DNA from 2 places in the Syntrophothermus sp. genome. Region 2 is predicted to be linked to the other one. Evidence: predicted binding sites of a transcription regulator. Region 2 holds the regulator's gene; the other holds the start of a gene.
What was found. The regulator HrcA, encoded in region 2, represses chaperone genes, less so after heat shock. The targets are predictions, from matches to a motif close to TGTTAGCACTCNNNNNNNNNGAGTGCTAACA.
Positions count from the first base shown of each region.

Region 1: groES (co-chaperone GroES) is a predicted target of HrcA. The motif match lies at 5,810-5,840, and genes of this name have one in related genera.

Region 1 is NZ_JABUEX010000006.1:67,410-75,185, forward strand. Features, by position in the region: gene HPY90_RS03590 (molybdopterin molybdotransferase MoeA) at 35-1,243, shown strand; gene HPY90_RS03595 (molybdopterin biosynthesis protein) at 1,278-3,200, shown strand; gene moaA (GTP 3',8-cyclase MoaA) at 3,203-4,183, shown strand; gene moaC (cyclic pyranopterin monophosphate synthase MoaC) at 4,187-4,681, shown strand; gene HPY90_RS03610 (MOSC domain-containing protein) at 4,733-5,176, shown strand; gene HPY90_RS03615 (MogA/MoaB family molybdenum cofactor biosynthesis protein) at 5,169-5,660, shown strand; gene groES (co-chaperone GroES) at 5,886-6,179, shown strand; gene groL (chaperonin GroEL) at 6,210-7,776, shown strand, end outside.
Region 2 is NZ_JABUEX010000022.1:31,031-38,806, forward strand. Features, by position in the region: gene dnaK (molecular chaperone DnaK) at 1-1,254, opposite strand, end outside; gene grpE (nucleotide exchange factor GrpE) at 1,297-1,962, opposite strand; gene hrcA (heat-inducible transcriptional repressor HrcA) at 2,142-3,173, opposite strand; gene hemW (radical SAM family heme chaperone HemW) at 3,271-4,407, opposite strand; gene lepA (translation elongation factor 4) at 4,488-6,293, opposite strand; gene HPY90_RS08415 (hypothetical protein) at 6,463-6,714, opposite strand; gene spoIIP (stage II sporulation protein P) at 6,704-7,747, opposite strand.

The sequences.
Region 1 (7,776 bases), on a different contig from region 2:
CAGGTGCTAATTCAAGCAGAGAGGTGGACAAGAGTTGCCGGAGTTTTTTAAGGTGGTCCGGATTGAGGAAGCTCAGGCCTTATTAAGATCGAGTTTTCCTCTCCCCAGGATTGAAGAGGTTGAGTTAGGCGAGGCCTTGGGGCGGGTTTTGGCCACGGATGTTGTCAGCCGGGAGAATATTCCTTCTTTTCCAAGGTCGACCGTAGACGGGTATGCGGTGAAAGCGCAAGATACCTTCGGAAGCAGCGAATCGATGCCCGGCTTTTTGACTTATAAGGGAGAAATTCTTATGGGAGCGGAACCGGATATCGTTGTCGAAACCGGTGAATGTGCCTGGATACCGACAGGCGGTATGTTGCCACCTGGAGCAGATGCGGCGGTGATGGTGGAATATACCGAGCGTTTGGGAGACGACACGGTTCTGATCAACAGGCCGGTTGGTCCCGGCGAGAACGTGGTTAGAGTAGGAGAGGACGTCAGGCAGGGGGAGGTTGTTTGTCGGGGAGGGCATTGGCTACGACCGCAGGATTTAGGTGTCCTGGCCTCGTTAGGCATAGTGCGCGTCTCCGTTTTTTGCCGGGAAGGCGTGGGCATAATATCGAGCGGTGACGAGATCCTACCAATAGAGGAAGTACCGGGGCCGGGCCAGGTTAGGGACGTCAACTCTTATAGCTTGAAGGGAGCGGTCCTGGAGGCTGGGGGTCGCCCACAATTGTATGGCATTATCCCAGACGATGCGGGGAGACTACGCGAGGTGTTGGACAAGGCTCTACATGATAACCGCTTGGTGCTGTTATCTGGCGGGAGTTCCGTGGGGTACCGCGATCTCAGCTTGGAAATCCTGATGTCATTACCTGGAGCGGAGCTTCTGTTTCATGGCATAGCCGCTCGCCCCGGTAAGCCGACCATGGCGGTACGGGTCGATGATAGACTGGTGGTAGGGTTGCCAGGTCACCCAGTCGCTTGCTACATGATGTTCTTGTTGCTATGCCGGCCGCTTCTGGGAGCACCTGATCCTGTAAAGGTGCGGGCTGTGATGAAATCTGCCGTAGCTTCTCAGGCCGGTCGAGACGATTACTTGCGGGTATCACTGAGGGATGAAAGCGAAGGCCTGGTGGCTACGCCGGTTTACGGTAAATCGGGTTTGATCAAAATCATGGCCCAGGCAGACGGATATGTACATATTCCGTATGAGAAACAAGGGATTAAGGCAGGGGAGCCGGTTGTGGTGACCTTGTTTTAGGTTGAACCAACACTGAAAGCAGGGAGACGGACTTATGGTTAGAAGAGTGTACATCGACAACAAGCCGCTGGAAGAAGCATTTGCGCTCTTATGGACGGAGTTAGAAAATGCGGGCTTTTTTGTGCTTGAGGGAGAAGAGGTTGATGTAGAGGATGCTCTGGGGCGTATTACCGTTGTTCCTGTGGTTGCCAAAAGATCTTCCCCACACTACAGCGCGTCAGCCATGGATGGTATCGCTGTTAAGGCGAAGGATACCTTTTCCGCGTCCGATACCAGTCCGATTGTCCTTAAGCGGGGAGAACAGTTCATAGAGGTTGATACGGGAGACTACGTTCCTAGAGAGTTTGACGCGGTCATAATGATCGAAGACGTGAACTTTTTGAGCCATGATGAAGCAGAGATCATAGCTCCGGCTGTTCCTTGGCAGCATATCCGTTCCGTGGGCGAAGATGTTATCGCTTCTCAAATGATTATCCCTTCTTTGTACGTTATTGGAGCTTACGAGATCGGAGCTATGCTCACTTCAGGAGTGACAAAAGTTCAGGTGGTGAAGAAACCGCGGGTAGGCATAATCCCCACAGGAACCGAGTTGGTCGAACCAGGAGGGAAGGAACCGGAGCCAGGAGAGATTATCGAATCGAACAGCCGTATGCTGGCCTCGTTGTGCAGAAAATGGGGAGCAGAACCGTGCCGCTATCCACTGGTGGCTGATGACAAGGAAAAGATAAAGGAAGCCGTGTTAAGATGTGCCAGCCAGACGGATATCATCGTAGTCTGTTCTGGTTCTTCTGCGGGGCGAGAGGATTTTACCGCGGAAATAGTCCAAGAAGCGGGACGGCTTCTCGTGCACGGGTTAGCTACCAAACCTGGGAAACCGGCAATTTTGGGCTTGATTGAGGGAAAACCGGTTATAGGGGTTCCGGGTTACCCGGTCTCGGCGGCATTGGTTTTTGAGCTTTTGGCTCGTCCTCTTATCTACCGTAAACAAGGCTTGCGAACGCCTCCCAATCAGGAGGTCGAAGCCAAGATCTCCAGGAAACTGGCTTCGAGCATGGGGGTGGATGAATTCGTTCAGGTAAACTTGGGGAAGGTAGGAGGGGAACTGATAGCGTACCCGCTGGGACGGGGGGCAGGTTTGACCACCACTTTAGTCAAAGCCGATGGGGTTGTACGGGTTCCACGAGGGGTCGAGGGGTTCGAGGCCGGGGAAAAAGTGGCTGTGAGTCTGAAGCGCGACTGGGACATTATAGAGAAGACGTTGATCGTAATCGGGAGCCACGACATCGCTGTCGACTGGTTAGGTGACATCCTCAACCGTAAATTCGGGCTCAGGCTGGCTTGTACCAATGTAGGGAGCATGGGCGGACTAGTAGCTTTAAAGCACCGGGAATCCCATTTTGCCGGGATGCATCTTCTTGATCCCAAAACGGGAGAGTACAACGTGAGTTATGTAAACAGGTATTTGGGTGGGAGCAAACCTGTGTTGGTAAACCTGGTACTGCGAGAACAGGGGCTCTTGGTGAAGAAGGGAAATCCTCTCGGCGTTCGAGGAGTGGACGATCTGGCCGGGTCAGGTGTCAGGTTCGTTAATCGGCAAAGGGGGTCAGGGACCAGGGTCTTGTTCGACCACCTCTTGCAGCAGATGGGAATTGATCCCGGCCTCATCAATGGTTACGACCGGGAGGAGTTCTCCCACCTGGCAGTGGCGGCGGCGGTCAAAAACGATGCGGCTGACGTAGCCGTTGGCATATATGCGGCTGCCCGAGCCCTGGACCTCGATTTCATTCCCCTGCTGCAGGAAAGGTATGACCTTTGTTTTTTGAAGGGGGCAATTGAGGAGGAGACATTGGACGCACTTTTACATACCATCAGCAGTCCGGAATTCAGGGAAGAAGTCATGAAGTTCGGCGGGTATGATATGAGCCTGGCAGGCCAGGTGATATGGGAGGGCGACTGAAATTGTTGGACAGTTTGGGGCGGGAGATAAACTACCTGCGGGTCTCGGTTACCGACCGCTGTAACCTGCGCTGTCGGTATTGCATGCCTGAGACGGGGATAGAGCTGAAACCGCACTCCGAAATACTGAGTTTAGAAGAGATCCACCGGATAATTGAGACCGGAACCCGGGTTGGCATACGCAAAGTACGGTTGACCGGTGGTGAGCCGTTGATCAGGCGAAACCTGTCCCGTTTGGTACAAATGATCAGCACCATCGACTTGATCGACGATATCGCGATTACCACTAATGGCCTTCTGTTTCCGGAAATGGCGGGCGAACTGAAGGAAGCGGGCTTACACCGTTTGAATGTCAGCCTGGACACCATGAATCCCGAAAAATACAGTTTTATTACCCGTAACGGCAGCTTGAAACAGGCCTTGAGAGCGATCGAAACCGCTCTGGCGTTGGAGTTTCACCCGGTCAAGATTAACACGGTGGTGATAAGGGGCATAAACGATGATGAGATCATGGACTTTTGCCGGTTGGCATATAACCACCGTCTTCATGTCAGGTTTATCGAGTTCATGCCAGTGGGCGAGCTTGGTTTTTGGAGCAGGGACAAGGTTATAACCTGTGACGAGATCCAGGAGATGATTAAACGGGAATACCGGCTTAGCCCCTGGAAACTCTCGCGGGGCAACGGGCCGGCCAAATCATACCGTCTCGAGGGTGGACAAGGATCGATAGGGTTTATATCCCCGATGAGCAACCATTTTTGTCACGAATGCAACCGCCTGCGGCTCACGGCGGATGGCAAACTGCGCGGGTGTTTGTATGACCGGACGGAAATAGACCTGAAACAGGTTTTGAGACAGGGCGGGAGCGATGAAGAAATACTCCAGCTTTTCATCAAGGCTATCAACCTTAAACCGAACGAACACAAAATGGGACAAACCAGCTGGGGGTCAAAAAACCGTAAGATGTACCAGATAGGAGGGTGACCTTTGCAACTGACTCACATCAACCGACAGGGAAGGGCCCGGATGGTGGACGTTACCGAAAAGAGGGATACCGTAAGGGTGGCAGTGGCTCAGGCCGTGGTGGAAATGCAGCCGGAAACCCTGCGGTTGATAATGACTGGAGGGGTAAAGAAAGGAGACGTGCTGGCCGTTGCTCAGGTAGCGGGCGTTATGGCGGCTAAAAAGACGCCTGATTTGATACCGATGTGCCATCCTCTCATGCTGACCGGGGTTGATATCACGTTTAGTTTTGACGAGCAGAACTCACGGATACTGATAACCGCAGAGGTCAAAACCACAGGCAAAACAGGGGTAGAGATGGAGGCGCTTACCGCTGCGGCGGTTGCGGCTCTGACCGTCTATGATATGTGCAAAGCGGTGGACAGGTGGATGATTATAAAAGAAGTCAAGTTGATAGAGAAAACGGGTGGAAAGAGCGGGCACCTTGTACGGGAAACCGGTAGCGACGGTACCGATTAGAGCTTTCGCCACCGGGAAGAGTCAGGAAAGAAGCGAAAAGGAGGAATTGAGGTGAAGGGCAAGGTCTTGGCAGTGTGCCGGAGCGAGGAAAAGGGAGTGAAAAAGAGCAACGTAGGTGAGGGGTTTTTCAAAAAAGACCACGGCTTGGCAGGCGACGCTCACAGCGGGTCCTGGCACCGGCAGGTCAGTTTACTGGGGATAGAGAGCATCAACAAGATGCGGGCCAAGGGGGTAGATGTGAACCCGGGCGATTTTGCCGAGAACCTGACTGTAGAAGGGATAGACCTGTTTCACCTGCCGGTCGGGACCAGACTGCGGGTAGGGGGAAAGGTGCTTTTAGAGGTTACCCAGATTGGCAAGGAATGTCACCAAGGCTGCGCCATAAGGGTGCAAGTGGGTGACTGTGTGATGCCCCGTGAAGGTATATTTGCCCGGGTGTTAGAGGAAGGCTGGGTCAGGACCGGCGATACAATTGAGGTGATTCAAAATGTTTAAAGCAGGGATTTTGGTTTTAAGCGACAAAGGGGCAAAAGGAGAGAGGGAGGACAAGAGCGGCCAGGTTATTAAAGAAATGATAAGCTCGATCGGGGCGGAAGTGGTGGCTTATGAGGTTCTTCCCGATGAAAAGGAGCTCATAATCAATAAACTCATTTCCTGGTGTGATCAACTTGGGTTAGATATCATCCTCACTTCGGGCGGGACAGGGTTATCCCCGCGCGATGTCACCCCGGAAGCAACGGCGGAAGTGGTGGAGCGAACGATTCCGGGGATAGGGGAGGCGATGCGAGCCTACGGCCTGCAAAAAACGCCTAGGGCTATGCTTTCACGAGGAATATCCGGGATCCGCAAAAAAACCCTGATAATAAACCTGCCGGGCAGCGTTAAAGGGGCCAGGGAATCACTAGAAGCTGTCATACCGGCTTTGGATCATGCCTTGGAAACTTTACAGGGACGGGCAAACGAATGCGGGCAAGCGTGATCGACGACAGAAAAAACTTAAAAGAAGAAGTTAAAAGAAGGTATAACGAGAAAGAATTAGGTACAAAATAGTAATCGAGAGTATCAAAGAGATAAAAGAAAAGCAATAGGTTGCCAGGTTTTCGCGGGTAGTCTAATATTATTAGTGAATGTTAGCACTCAAGTTAAATGAGTGCTAACAATAATGTTATGAGATCATCAAAAAATCAGCGAAGGGGGTATAGCAGTGAACCTCAAGCCATTAGGCGACCGTATTGTTCTGAAGGTTATCGAAACAGCGGAAGAAAAAACCGCAAGCGGGATCGTCCTTCCCGACACCGCCAAGGAGAAGCCCCAACAGGGTGAGGTATTGGCAGTCGGCCCAGGGAGAATCCTGGACAACGGCGAGCGGATTCCGATGGAGGTTGCTGTTGGGGACAAGGTCATTTACTCAAAGTATGCAGGTACTGAGGTAAAGATCGACGGACAGGAGCTGCTGGTAATCAGCGAAAGAGACATTCTGGCTAAGGTCGAAGCCTAATGAGACGAGAAGTGAAGGGGGTATAGGGAAATGGCAGCAAAACAGTTACGGTTCAGCGAAGAAGCCAGGAGATCCTTGGAAAAAGGGGTAGATACCCTGGCAAACGCGGTCAAGGTCACACTCGGGCCCAAGGGTAGAAACGTGGTTCTGGAGAGGAAATTCGGGTCCCCGACCATTACCAATGACGGGGTAACCATCGCCAAGGACATCGACCTGGAAGATCCGTGGGAAAACATGGGTTGCCAGTTGGTTAAAGAAGTAGCTACCAAGACTAACGATGTTGCCGGTGACGGCACGACCACGGCAACAGTTTTGGCCCAGGCCATGATCAAAGAAGGGTTGAAGAACGTGGCGGCCGGAGCCAACCCGATGATCATGAAGCGTGGTATCGAGAAAGCGGTCAAGGTAGCAGTGGAAGCCTTGAAAGAGATCAGCAAACCGGTAGAAAGCAAGGCGGCGATTGCTTCGGTAGCTTCGATCTCAGCAGCAGACACCGAGATCGGCGACCTGATAGCCGATGCCATGGAAAAGGTTGGGCGAGATGGGGTCATAACCGTAGAAGAATCCCAGTCGGTAGGAACTTCTCTGGAAGTAGTCGAAGGTATGAATTTTGACCGCGGCTACATCTCTCCTTACATGATTACCGATCCAGACAAAATGGAGGCTACTCTGAGCGAGCCTTACATTCTGGTTACCGATAAGAAGATATCTTCCATTAACGATATCCTGCCTGTGCTGGAAAAAGTTGTACAGACCGGCAAGCCGCTTTTGCTGATTGCAGAGGATGTGGAAGGAGAAGCCCTTGCTACTTTGGTGGTCAACAAGTTGAGGGGTACCTTTACCTGTGTCGCGGTCAAGGCTCCGGCATTTGGTGAAAGAAGAAAAGCTATGCTGCAGGATATCGCAATCCTTACCGGCGGTGAAGTGGCCTCCGAAGAACTGGGAGTGAAGCTGGAGAATGTTACCCTCAACATGATGGGTAGGGCGCGTCAAGTAAGGGTCAAGAAAGACGAGACCATCATCATTGACGGCGCTGGCAGCGAGCAGGCCATCAAAGAGCGCATCAACCAGATAAAGAAGCAGATCGAAGAAACCAAGTCGGAATACGACCGGGAAAAACTTCAAGAAAGGCTGGCTAAGCTCGCGGGTGGCGTAGCGGTTATTCAAGTCGGTGCGGCTACCGAAACAGAGCTGAAGGAGAAGAAACACCGTATCGAAGACGCGCTGGCTGCGACCAAGGCTGCTGTAGAAGAGGGTATCGTGGCCGGAGGAGGAACGGCTCTTATTAACATTATGAAGAAGCTGGAAGACATCGATGCCAATGGAGACGAGCGCACCGGCGTACTGTTGGTGATGAAGGCCCTAGAAGAGCCGCTGCGGCAGATTGCGAACAACGCTGGTATCGAAGGGTCAGTGGTCGTACAAAAAGTGAAAGAACTGGAGGCCGGAATCGGTTTCAACGCTCTGACCGGCGAGTACGAAGACATGATAAAGGCGGGTATAATAGACCCGGTCAAGGTTACCCGGTCTGCTCTGCAGAACGCGGCCAGTATTGCCGGAATGTTGATCACGACCGAAACCCTTGTTACAGAAGTGC
Region 2 (7,776 bases):
CATCGCCCGCTCGCCCTGCAAAACGTGTATGTCTACCGAAGTCTGGTTATCGGCTGCAGTCGTGAATATCTGGCTCTTAGAGGTAGGTATCGTGGTATTTCGATCTATGATCTTGGTGAACACCCCTCCCAGGGTTTCAATACCGAGAGAAAGCGGCGTCACATCCAAAAGAACTACGTCCCTAACCTCTCCTGCCAAGACCGCAGCCTGGATTGCAGCCCCGACTGCCACAACCTCGTCGGGATTAATCCCTTTGTACGGTTCCTTGCCTATAAAATCCCGGATGGCTTTCTGTACCGCCGGAATGCGGGTTGAACCGCCTACCAGGATGACCTTGTCAATTTTATCAGGTGTCAAGCCAGCGTCTTGGAGAGCCTGACGAGTGGGTCCCATGGTCTTCTCGACTAAGTCGGCTGTCAGCTCTTCAAACTTGGCCCGGGTCAAGTTGGTATCCAGGTGTAGAGGCCCTTCAGAGGTAGCGGTGATAAAGGGAATATTGATGTTAGTGGTCATCAAGGTCGATAGTTCGTGTTTGGCTTTTTCGGCTGCCTCTTTCAACCGCTGCATCGCCATTTTGTCGTTGCGCAGATCGACTCCGTATTCTTTCTTGAAGTTTTCCACCAGGTACTGAATGATGCGCTCGTCGAAATCGTCACCGCCCAAGCGGTTATTGCCGCTGGTCGCTTTAACTTCGAAAACGCCGTCTCCTATCTCTAGAATGGAAACGTCAAAAGTCCCACCACCCAAATCAAAAACCAGAATGGTTTGGGTTCCTTCTTTATCCAGGCCGTAGGCCAGGGCTGCCGCGGTAGGCTCGTTTATAATCCGCAGTACCTCCAAACCAGCGATGGTACCGGCATCTTTGGTAGCCTGCCGCTGGGAATCGGTAAAATAAGCAGGTACGGTTATGACCGCCTTAGTGATGGGTTCACCCAGATAGCTTTCCGCATCGGTCTTGAGTTTCTGCAATATCATAGCCGAAATTTCTTGCGGAGTGTAATTCTTGTCATCAATCTTTACCCTGTGATCCGTACCCATATGTCTTTTGATTGAAACGACTGTTCGGTCGGGGTTAGTTACCGCTTGGCGCTTCGCTACCCTTCCAACCAATCTTTCTCCGTTCTTTGCAAATCCCACGACTGAAGGCGTGATCCTCTCTCCTTCAGCGTTGGGAATTACGGTTACATCATTTCCCTCCATAACCGCTATAACTGAATTTGTAGTACCTAAGTCGATTCCGACAACTTTACCCATAGATTGCACCTCCATTTGATGAAGATTAGATGACACTATAGCCTATTCCTTGTTTGCTGGCTCTTCAGTGTTGTCCCGGTTGCGCGCCACCTTCACCAGACTAGGCCTGAGCAGGCGCCCCCTCATCATATAGCCTTTCTGAAACTCTTCTATCACCACATTATCCGGAAGGTTGGGATTATCTTCCACAACCAGCGATTCATGATATTGAGGATCAAACTGCTGGTTCAGCGCTTCAATCGGAGTTACTCCCTCGCTCCTCAGAACTTCCAGCAGTTTCTTTTGAACCATTTCCACTCCCTGGCACAACCCGTCGAAATCCCGGGTTGTTTTTGACGCGTTAACAGCCCTTGCAAAGTCGTCTATTACGGGCAACAGCTTTTCGATTAAAGGCCTGGCGGCAAAACGAAGCAACTCTTCCTTTTCTCTCTGAAACCGCTTCTTCATGTTCTCCATGTCTGCCAAAGCCCTCAAAAACCTCTCGTAGTTTTCGCTGCTTTCACGGGTTTTTTCTTCTAGCTCTTTTTCCAATTGCCCCAGTTTGTCGATCTCATAAACGTTTTCGGTTTCCGTCGGCTGGTCAGTATGTCCCGGATCCGGCGGCCCTCCCCCGGCTTCATCATCATTAATAAGTTTTTCCGTATCCTCGTTACCGAACTCATCTTTCTTTTCTTGTTCGTGCCCCGGCTCTTTCTCCAACCAATTCACCCAGTTTCACCTCACTCCAACAGTAGTGATACCCTTTAATTGATATGGAAACCCGAATTTAAACGGGCTGATTCCTGCCTGAATCAAAGCACCGATACAACATTATTGTTCAAAACCATAATCAGGGCCAGCACAAAGCAGGGCCCTGATATTAAGAAGCTCACTTTGCACGCTCTCGACTACATCATCAGCTTGCGAATTACGTCCTCCACGACATCTCGAAAAGACTCCACCAGCCCTGCTGCCCTCCAGTATTGCATCCTTACCGGCCCGATCAAGCCTATCTTGCCCATTTCCTGGCCATTTATCTCATAGCTGGTAAACACCAGGCTCAGCTCTTGAATCTCCTCCACTTCGTTTTCGCGCCCGATCTTGATCCTGACCTCTTGGGGCCCGGGATCATTCAGAACCTTCTTAAACAGGCTGTTTTCCTCCAAAATACCCAGCACCGTCTTCAACTTATCCGGGTTTCTGAACTCGGGTTCGTTCAACATGTTAATGGCACCGCTGATGAGCACCTTTTCTTCATCCGAAGCTTGCAGCAGCTCATCTATTGCCTCCAGAACCCGATCAATAGCCTTCCTCTGGCTCAACAGTTCATCACGCAGTGATTTTAAACTGGTTCGACTCAATTCACCTAGTTTGACCCCGGCTAGGCCTCGTGTGAAAAAGGCTGATATCTTTTCCAAATCATGGGCCTGAATCGATTCCGGCGTGTCAATTAACTTATGAAGAATAACCCCGCTGGACGTTACCAATACCACCAGAGCAGTGCCTTTTTGCATCGGCACCAACTGCACCGACTTTATCTCAGCCACCTTGATAGGACCACTGATGACAAACGATGCATAACGAGTGAATTGAGAAAGAGTAACCCCGGTACGCCTTATTACCTCAAAGATATCGTTTATTCTATCGGATAAAACCCTATGCAGCAGTTCCTTTTCGTTTTCCGCCAATTCTTCCTTTTCCATCATGCAGTCCACGTAATACCGGAACCCCAACTGAGAAGGTATCCTGCCCGCTGAAGTGTGAGGCTGCTCGAGAAAACCCATCTCTTCCAGATCCGCCATCTCATTCCTTACGGTAGCAGGGCTAACCCCTAGCTGGTGCTTGCGAACGATGGACCGGGAACCTACCGGTTCTGCGGTTTCTACGTAATCTTTAATAATCGCCTCTAAAATAAGCTTTTTTCGCTCATCTAACACCATACCAGTTCACCTCTGTTAGCACTCTCGTTAGTTGAGTGCTAAACATTGCTATTCTCAAAATAACACCCAAACCTTTATTTGTCAAGGCAGCTCCTTTTTAGAGAAACTCGCGAAAAACCTCGTTCGAAAGGAAATAACCTTTTCTTGAAAGGCACAATTTGCTGCCTTTCCTTTTTATTAAACCCAGTTCTATAAGCCTGTCGACTGAAGATCCGAACAGCAAAGAAAAGTCAACTTCGTATGAACGCTTCAATTCTTCAACATCAATTCCGTCGATTAACCTCAAACCGAGCACAATCCGGTCGCGCACAATACCTTCTTCGTTCAAACATTCCAGCATTGACCTCGGGGGCTGATTAGCTACGCTCAAGCTCTGGATGTAAGCGTCTACATTTGGGTCGTTTTGGTATCTATTTAACTTCAAGAAAGAAACCGCCCCTGCGCCTATTCCGAGGTACTGTCCCCCTTGCCAATAATTCAAGTTGTGGCAACATTCGTATCTAGGCCGGGCGAAGTTCGATAATTCGTAATGTCGATATCCCGCCCCGGTGAGAACATCGACCGCCAACTCGTACTGGGCCAGCTCCTCTTCTTCGGAAAGTAGCTCCACTTCCCCTGTGGCTATTAAATGGCCTAACGGGGTTTCTGGCTCCGGCTGGAGAAGATAAGCCGACACATGCTGAGGATTCAGAGCTAGAGCATTGTCCAAGCCCTCCCTCCATCGGCTTAAGTCTTGCCCAGGCACCCCATAAATCAAGTCGATGCTGATGTTGTCAAAACCGGCTTTCAAGCATACATCAAAAGCTGTTTTTACATCCTGTCGGCTGTGCAAACGCCCTAGCCACTGAAGGATGTCGTCGAAGAAACTTTGCACACCCAAGGACACCCGGTTGATACCAGCGTGCCGGTACGAGGCCATCTTCTTCAAGTTGACGGTACCAGGATTAACCTCCAGGGTTATTTCTGCCTCCGGCAGTATCCCGAAAACCGACCCTACCTTGTCGATAATCGTGGCCACGTAAGCCGGATCCAACAGGCTAGGAGTTCCTCCCCCAAGATACAATGTTCTGACGGCCTCAGCCTGTTGCAGATCCTGGGCTCTTTCTTCTATCTCCCCACACAAGCACTTAACGTATCGAGCAACCAATTCTTCGTGGTAAGACACGGAATAAAAATCGCAATAGCGACACTTTCTCACGCAAAACGGAATATGCACATAGATGCTTGCAGGCAAATCCGATACCTTCCTCCATAACATCTACACCCGACGAAACAACTGCCCGGCCCAGGTCTTTTGCCAGCATCGAAGCCCGTTTATTTCTTCTCAGATTCAACGCTTAGAACAGACATAAAAGCATCTTTTGGAACCTCCACCCGGCCGATCTGCTTCATCTTTTTCTTTCCTTCTTTCTGTTTCTCCAATAGCTTTTTCTTGCGGGTGACGTCACCACCATAGCACTTGGCTAAAACATCTTTGCGCTTGGGCTTGATGGATTCGCGGGCAATTACCCGGCTGCCGATGGCCGCCTGAATAACAACTTCATACAACTGTCTCGGTATGATAGTCCGTAACCGCTCTACCAACCCTCTTGCCCGCATATACGCCTTTTCCCGGTGAACGATAACCGAAAGGGCATCAACCGGTTCCCCGTTCAGCAGTATTTCTAGTTTCACCAGGTCAGAGTCTTGGTAGCCTATTACTTCATAGTCAAACGATGCGTATCCCCTGGTTCGTGACTTCAACACATCGAAGAAATCGTAGATGATCTCAGCCAGAGGTAACTCGTAGGTAAGCATAACCCGGTGTGGGGACAAGTATTCCATGTTTTTAAACAGCCCGCGCCTCTCCTGACAAAGCTCCATAACCCCACCAATATAGTCATCAGGCATCATAATAACCGCTCTGACTACCGGCTCCTGCACTTTGACAATAAACTGAGGATTTGGCCATTTGGCCGGGTTCTCGACACCTACCACCTCACCGCTGGTCAGGTGAACCTGGTATACGACACTGGGAGCCGTGGCAATCAGCTCCAGGTCATATTCTCTTTCCAAACGCTCTCTTACAATGTCCATATGCAACAGACCTAAGAACCCACAACGGAAGCCAAAGCCCAGCGCCTCTGATGTTTCCGGTTCAAAATGGAGAGAAGCGTCGTTGAGCCGCAGCTTTTCCAGGGCATCTCTCAAATGCTCGAATTGGCTGTTTTCTACGGGATACAGACCGCAAAACACCACCGGCTTCACTTGGCGGTACCCCGGCAAAGCTTCTGACGCTGGGTTTTCGGCCAAGGTTATGGTATCACCGACCCGCGTATCTCGAACATTCTTGATGCCGGCTGCCAGGTAACCCACCTCACCAGGGCCCAATTCCTCAACAGGTTTCATAAAAGGCGAAAACACGCCAACCTCGGTGACTTCAAACTCCTTGCCCGTGGACATCATGCGGATACGGTCTCCTCGCTTCACTCTGCCCTCAAAAACCCGTAGATACGAAATAGCTCCGCGGTAAGGATCGAAATAAGAGTCAAAGATAAGCGCTCGCAATGGCTGTTCAGGCTCTCCCCTGGGAACCGGGATCTTATTCACCACTGCTTCCAACACTTCCTTGATGCCGATTCCCATCTTGGCCGAAATCAGTATAACCTCCTCTTTATCAAGCCCCAATACGTCCTCCATTTCCTGAGCAACACGGGACGGGTCGGCACTTGGCAGGTCTATTTTGTTTATAACTCCGATTATCTCCAGGTTCTGGTCCATGGCCAGGTACACGTTGGCCAGGGTTTGCGCCTCGATACCCTGTGAAGCATCTACTACCAGCAAAGCGCCTTCGCAGGCAGCCAGGCTCCTGGACACCTCGTAGGTGAAATCCACGTGACCGGGAGTGTCAATAAGATTTAGAATATACTCCTGCCCATCGTCCGCTACATAGCGCAACCTAACCGGCTGTAACTTGATAGTTATACCACGCTCCCGTTCCAAGTCCATCTGGTCGAGAAACTGGTCTCGCATTTCCCTTCCCGACAAAGCTCCGGTAAACTCCAACAAGCGGTCAGCCAGAGTGGACTTTCCGTGGTCGATATGGGCAATAATACAGAAATTCCTTATCCTCTCTCGCAAGCTTAGACCCCCAAAACATTCGGTATCAGCCGCTGACTTCAGGTTACGCTGTCAATTATACCTAATTTCGGCTACTGTCTTCAATCTATCATCCTTCCATAACCGTTAACAGTCCTCCCTCAACCTTTTGATCAGCAAAAACCGTGACCGAGATTCGTCCCAGCCACGGTCAATGAGATAAAACCCTTTCCAGCCTCCTGTATACTCCTCTTATCTCGCCGGTTTCTAAGCTCCGGTTCTCGCCAAGACAAGTGAATACCACCTCCCCCTTTTGCCCTATCGACCACGCCAGTACTGGACCCTCTTCCTCTAAGGTCATCGCGGAAGTCGCGTGTGCCGCCACATTGAGCCCTTCAACACACAGAAACACAATAACCAGTACCAAACAAAACCGGATGGCGAGTTGCACGTTACCGTTCACCCTCCTTGAACACCTCGTACAGTATGTCTGCAAACAATTGAGCCGAATATAAGGCCTCGCTCAAAGAGTTTTGGTCGTTGCCGAACTCCACGAGAAGCGCATGGTGATGGAATTCTTGGTTGTAGGTTCCGGCTTTGAATCGCACTTGCTTAATTAAGCCCGGATACATAGTTTCCCCTTTTTCATAGATAACCTGCGCAAACTCTGCGTTCTTCCTCCAGTTAGGGTGAGGTTTCCTCTCGTCAGTACCTACCACTATGAGTATTCGAGCTGCACTCTTCCCGTTAATCTCTATAGAATCGGGGCGTGCCTGGGGATAAGCGTCCCTATGTACATCAAATATTGCAGCAAGATCCGGATGTTCCTCTAATAAACTCTGGACGGTCTGGCGGGACTTGGCATAGGAAGCCGCAAAATCCGGGTAATCGTGTACAGTTTTGACGTGAAATGAGGTAAAACCCCGCTTCGCTGTCTCGGCTTGAAGGGCGGCTGCTACTAGGTTGACATGGCCTTCCTCCCCCTCGAGCCGTGATTCGCCGCAGTCGGGGCGATACGATTCCCCGTTATGAGTACAGTAAAAAGCCAATTTTGTTCCTTTCAAGTCAGCTGCCTCTTCCTTATTGACACTCTCGTCATTTGAAACAGCTTGAGGTGGAGAATCAACATTATTCTCACTTTCAGATATTGAGTCGAGCTTCGACCCCTGAACGTTAGCCATAGCCTGAATATGGGAAAAGAGCATGTCTTCTGGACCTGCAAAGAATACGCGTAACCATCCATAAACGCCAGGTGGTACTAAAGGCGAAGGAGATGCTAACACGACGCTGGACTGGGAAAACACGGTTTCAGCGGTTTCTGTCGTCAGGTTGAGTCCGTAAACAGTGTGCAGGGTTTTCATAAGAGCGAGCGCATAGTCGAACAGCTGGGTCAACCCTCGATTAGGGTTAAAAGTTATCCCGGCAATTATGACCGCTGCCAATACTTGCACGTAAACTAGTCCCTTAACCAGATGCCAAAAATGGGTTCTGTTCATTTTCCCCTCCCCCTTATGCCCGCATTCAA